One region of the Photobacterium toruni genome, then DNA from elsewhere that is predicted to be linked to it. Evidence: riboswitches for the same ligand, from Rfam matches in the RefSeq annotation. Region 1 holds a riboswitch; the other holds the start of a gene.
The links. A riboswitch is a leader RNA that binds a small molecule or an ion and turns the genes downstream of it on or off. The one in region 1 is predicted to bind lysine.
Positions count from the first base shown of each region.

Region 2: linked by a shared signal. The riboswitch ahead of OC457_RS09555 (Na+/H+ antiporter NhaC family protein) and the one ahead of OC457_RS06085 (Na+/H+ antiporter NhaC family protein) in region 1 are both predicted to bind lysine.

Region 1 is NZ_AP024854.1:1,276,446-1,279,650, reverse strand. Features, by position in the region: gene ccoP (cytochrome-c oxidase, cbb3-type subunit III) at 1-1,312, shown strand, start outside; lysine riboswitch at 1,464-1,638, shown strand; gene OC457_RS06085 (Na+/H+ antiporter NhaC family protein) at 1,722-3,205, shown strand, end outside.
Region 2 is NZ_AP024854.1:2,015,503-2,018,707, forward strand. Features, by position in the region: gene OC457_RS09550 (thymidine kinase) at 1-139, opposite strand, end outside; gene OC457_RS09555 (Na+/H+ antiporter NhaC family protein) at 313-1,908, opposite strand; lysine riboswitch at 2,018-2,188, opposite strand; gene OC457_RS09560 (H-NS family histone-like protein) at 2,570-2,965, shown strand; gene OC457_RS09565 (lytic murein transglycosylase) at 3,169-3,205, opposite strand, start outside.

The DNA.
Region 1 (3,205 bases):
AAATACTCTGCGTAAATCTGTAGTTTCTGCCTTAAATAAAGAGCAAATCGCTCAAGGGCAATATCTCGCTTACGCTGGTGACTGTGTTGCTTGCCATACCGGCGAAGGTGGAGAATTATTTGGTGGTGGTCTAGGTTTTGTAACACCATTTGGTACATTGTATTCCACTAATATTTCATCGCACCCAGAATTTGGCATTGGTGACTACACCTATGCTGACTTTTATGATGCTCTACACAAAGGTAAAGGCAAACACGGTTATCTTTACCCTGCAATGCCCTACTCTTCTTATCAATATATTACTGATGCTGACACCAAAGCATTATGGGCATACATGCAATCACTTAACTATGTTAATACCCGTAACCTAGATAATCAGATGATGTTCCCAAGTAATATTCGCTTAGGATTATTAGGCTGGAATATTGCCTTTCTTAATAATAAACCACTAGAGTATCCCGCTGACAGTACTGAATCTTGGCGTAGAGGTAAATATCTAACCATGAGTTTAGGCCACTGTTCTGAATGTCATACACCAAGAAATATCGCCCAAGCTTTAATTGCTGATAAATTATTTCAAGGTAATTTAATTGATGGCTGGAAAGCACCCAATATTACCGCTACAGAACTTTATCAAGATCGTTGGAATGTTAATTCATTAACTGACTTTCTTAAAACAGGTCATTCCGAAAAAGGCACCGCATTTGGCGGCATGGCAGAAGTTGTAAAAAATAGTACGCGTTACTTAACCCGTGAAGATGTCAGCGCCATTGCCGAATATCTGATTACTGGGGATAAATATAACGTACTTGATAAATCAGTCGGTCAAATAACACCACCAGGGTTTGGTCATTTAATTCCAGTACAAATAAATATTCAAGATCCAGACTTAGCTGAAGGTCCTGCGGCTCAACAAACCAAAGAACAACAACTTTATGGGCTTTATATTCAAACCTGTGGTGCTTGTCATGGTCCTGATGGCAAAGGCCGTAAAGGTATTGCTCCGACACTACTCAATAATGGCATCATTATGCATAAAGACCCTTATGATACCATTGCAGTTACTATTCGAGGTTTAGCACCGAGTTACTTAGAACAAGAAATAGATTTTATGCCTATGAGTAGTTTTAATACGGTATTAAATGATGCTGATTTGGCACAATTAATTACCTTTGTACGTCAAAAATTAGGCGGAAGAGATATTCCTGTGACAGAAAATCAAGTAACCAAAATTCGTAAAGATCTTATCAAAGCCGGATTTGCAGGTAATATTCATAATCTGACCCAACCGATGAATAATAATCCCGAATAACGAAACGATATGCAACAATAACAGAAAAGATATGCGCTAACTGATTGAAACTATAATCAGTTAGTTGAAATGCTGAATTTTAAGCCTATTACACAATTAAGCGTTATTTTTTATTGCTTGTGAGAAATATCTAGGTATAGTCAAGACTAATCCTTTGAGTAGAGGCGCGCTGCCTAAGAGTATTCGGTTGGAGGGAGATCCCCAATGAGAACCGAAGAAAGGAGTCAGCGCCGAAGTAATTATTGAGTCATCAATAATCGCTGGTTCTGCATTTAATAAGTGCCGAACTGCCATAGTTATGTTGTCTATGGAGCGCTACCCTAAGGGATAAGAAGTATTATTTCTCAAGAAATCTGTTTCTCTATCCTTTCGGTAGATCTCCACCTTATTATAGGTGTTTAAGAGATCCATGAATTTAATCCAATATTCTGATTCACTATTATCAGTAGTTCCCGCGCTACTGGCTGTTATTCTTGCAATTACTACCCGCCGCGTATTGTTATCTTTAGGTGCTGGTATTCTTGCAGGATCATTCCTTTTAAATAATTACAACCCACTCGCAGCACTACAATATCTTTTACATCAAATTCTTGGCTTAGTTTGGGCTGATGGTGCGATCAATACCAGTAACGTTAACATGTTATTATTCATGTTATTACTGGGTGGTTTAATTAGCTTAATGACCGCAACTGGCGCAACCAAAGCATTTGCTGAATGGGGTGTTCGTCGTTGTAAAGATCGTCGTAGTGCTAATATCTTAACGGGTATGATGGTGTTTGCTTTCTTTATTGATGACTTTTTCCACAGCTTATCTGTTGGTCCTATTTGTCGTCCTGTAACCGACCGTTTTCAAATTTCACGTGCAAAATTGGCTTACCTGCTAGATTCAACAGCAGCGCCAGTATGTGTTATTACCCCTATTTCATCTTGGGGTGCTTATATTATTGCGATCCTTGGCGGTATTTTAGTCACTAACGATATTACAGAAACAAGCCCTATCTCATTGTTCGTACAGATGATTCCAATGAACCTGTACGCAGTATTTACCTTATTGATGGTACTTGTGGTTATTACATTCCAACTTGATATTGGTCCAATGCGTAAGCACGAACAACGTGCACGTGAGGGACAACTTTGGGATGAATCTAAAGGTCATCCAAAAGGATTAGAAATCACCACTGAAGGTGAAGGTAATGGCACCATGATTGATATGGTATTACCAATTCTAACACTAACCGTTTCAAGCGTTGTATTTATGATCATTAGCGGCGCAGAAGTCTTAGCAGCTAAAGGTCAAGTATTTAGCTTAATCGGCTCTATTGAACATACTGATGTCGGTTCATCACTGGTTTATGCAGCATTATGTAGTCTTGCAGTATCCATTGTATTGGCACTGCGTTTAAAGTTACCACTAAAAACATGGTTAACAGCGGCACCTCAAGGTGTTCAAGCGATGATGCCAGCTATTATCATTCTGTTATTTGCATGGACAATTGGTACTGTTGTAAGCGACATGCAAACAGGACAATACTTAGCATCATTAACTAAATATGGACTACCTGTTGAGTTACTACCAGCATTAGTATTCTTGTTATCATGTGGTATGTCTTTTGCTACTGGTACTAGCTGGGGAACATTTGGCATCATGTTACCATTAGCTGGTGATATGGCGATTGCAAGTGACGTTAACTTATTAATGCCTATGCTATCAGCAGTATTAGCAGGCTCAGTTTTTGGTGATCACAGTTCGCCGATTTCAAGTACCAGTATTTTGTCGGCAACTGGCGCAGGGAGTCACCATATGGATCATGTTATGACCCAGCTACCTTATGCATTAACTGTCGCTTTTGGTGCTTTCCTTGGTTACCTTGCCATGGGTATTACAGGCTCAAC
Region 2 (3,205 bases), 740 kb from region 1:
CTTTACCAAAACGATCATCAATCGCCGCCGTAAATATAATTGGCGTCATGCCTCGCTCACGGTAGTTAAATGATGATTGTAATAATGTGGTCGATTTCCCAGCATTCATTGCTGAGTAATAGAAATACATTTGGGCCATTAGCTTTCCTAGTCATACGAATTACATTTAAAAATCGCGCAGATGCTACATAAAATTAGCACTAATGAAAAGCACCTAGGTCAACAACTGTTATTGTTGCTATAAAAAAACCAGCTAATCTTCATTAACTGGTTTAATTTACGTCCATTGGGTTATTTTAATGACGTTTAATATTATCCCAATGCTGCCCCTTTTAGTGGTCGACTCGACAACCATGATAAAAAGAAACACATTAATATAAATGCAACGGTTGCCACTAAAAATGCTAATGCTAATGAATCTGTAATCCCTAATGTTAAGAATCCAATCGCAGAAATAACGGCCACAGATAATGCATAAGGTAATTGGGTCGCTACATGATCTATATGATGACAACGAGCACCTGTCGATGACAATATAGTGGTATCAGAAATTGGAGAACAATGATCACCAAATACTGATCCCGCAAGCACACTTGCAAGCATAGGTAACATGAGACTAATTTCGGTTGCGCCAGCAAGATCACCCGCGATAGGTAACATAATTCCAAATGTTCCCCATGAAGTTCCCGTTGAGAATGCCATAATGCCTGATAATAAAAACAGGATCATTGGTAATAATGCTGGATTAATATTACCCTGAACAAGCGTCGATAAATATTGCCCCGTTTTCATATCACCAATAACGCTCCCAATACTCCATGCAAATAATAAAATTAAAATCGCACCAAACATTGATTTTGCACCAATCCAAAGTGTACTGCTGATCTCTTTAGCTGCAATGCGTTGACGAAATACAGGAATAATAGCGGCAATTAAACCAAAGCCACCACCAAGGCATAATGCTTGACCGACATTGGTATTTTCAAAAGCACCTAATAATGAAAACGGCTTACCCTCAGCGATAAGAACTTGATAACCCGTAAACACCATGAAAAAGAATGTTGCAATAATAAGAATAATAATTGGCCACATTAAATCACCAACACGCCCTTGCAAGCTCTCTTTGATATCAAGTTCTTCTGTTAAGTCTTTTGCCTGATCATCAACATCACCACCGACATCAGTACCACGGCCATGATTAGCTGCAATTTCATGTTTTCTCATTGGTCCAATATCCCACTGGAACCATGCCACAACAAACACCATTGCTAATGCAAAAATGGCATAAAAATTCATGGGTGCTAACGTCATAAAGGCACTTAATGGCGTATATTCAGTAACACCATGAGTCACTAATATGCCGCCGATAAGAGTAATAATATACGCTCCCCAACTTGATGCCGGCATTAAAACACACATAGGCGCTGCTGTTGAATCAAGAATATAAGCAAGTTTTGAGCGTGATACTTGAAAACGGTCAGTCACTGGTCGAGCAATAGAGCCAACAGCAAGGCTATTAAAATAGTCGTCGACAAAAATGAATACCCCTAAAAAAGCAGCTAAAAATTTTGCCCCACGTTTGGTTTTAATTTTTGTCTGAGCCCATTCAGCGAAAGCACGAGTTCCCCCCGACAAAGTTAATAACGCTGTAGTCATTCCGAGCAGTATTAAAAACAGTACAATACTCATATTCCAAGTATTTATACCATCATCAGCAATGAATAACCCTTTGATTGATAGAACAAGATAGGATGCTGTATTAGTAAAAGAAAAATCATTAAGAAATAATGCCCCAAGCACAACACCTGTACCTAAAGACAATAAAACTCTACGTGTTAAAATCGCCAAGCCAAGCGCAACTAATGGCGGGAAAATGGATATTAAAGAGTGAGAGTAATCTATCAAAATTTATAATCTCTATAGCAACCAGCTAATGACAGTTAGGAGATCTACTGCTTGATATTACCATTGTGGCATATTATTTTGAGTATATAGAAAGAAGGTTAGCCTTCCCTGTCTCCACCGTAGCGATCCATAGTTATATCTTATCGACTATGGCAGTTTTACACATTATTCAATGTAACCTCAGTAAGACTGATTTAATATCAATTTCTTACTTCGATATTACTTCATTATCACTAATATCACTTTCATATTAATTATTGATGAATAATGCACCGCAAGCCCTATCATAAAGGAAAGAATAAATTATTCCACCCAAACAGAACAAATAAGAAACAATTAAGCAACGAAAGCGCACAAATTACTAACACAAAAAACCAAAAACAAATGCATAAACCATAATTATGAAAGGGTATAACATTTTAAATGTTATTATCATTCAACATATAAAATACAGTAACAATATCTAAAATGATTTAGCTTGTATTTATACATTTAATGATAAATTATTTTATAAATAGTCTTATTGTTCAAATAAAACTATTTTTTAAATAAAGAAATGATTAAATTGTTTTACACATAATGTATAAAAGTATTACTATTGCAAAAAATGTTTTAATGCTGCTATTATTATTTACAGTTAATTAAAAATAACAGGAAATATAAAATGTCTGATGCAATGAAAGCGCTTTTAAATCTTCGAAGCCTACGCGCACTTTCGCGTGAATATACACTAGAGCAACTTGAAGAAGCGTTAGATAAACTAACAACAGTTGTTACTGAACGTTCTAATGTTGAAGCTGAAGAACAAGCAAAAGAAAATGAACGTAATGAAAAACTAGCTCAATATCGTGAAATGCTATTAGCTGATGGTATTGACCCTGAAGAATTATTAGCAAGTTTAGCAAAAGCACCAAAAGCAAAGCGTGCAACTCGTCCAGCTAAATATAAATTCATCGATGAAAATGGCGATGAAAAAACATGGACAGGCCAAGGCCGTACACCTAGTGCACTAAAGAAAGCATTAGATGATGGTCAAGCTCTTGAAGAATTTGAAATCTAATTCATTAGATTAAATAAAAAAGCCTAAATGACTTAGGCTTTTTTTATATCTGCAATTAATACTATGATGACTATTCTGCTCGTAAATATTCTCAGTAAGAATAAATATATATATTCACTAATCATTGAACTAAATAAAAAGCCAGACATTAATGCCTAGCTTTTCAATCATCACAGAGCTTATATAAACTAATAATAATGAGCTTATTGAATACGATCAGCTAATGCACTTACCGCTAAA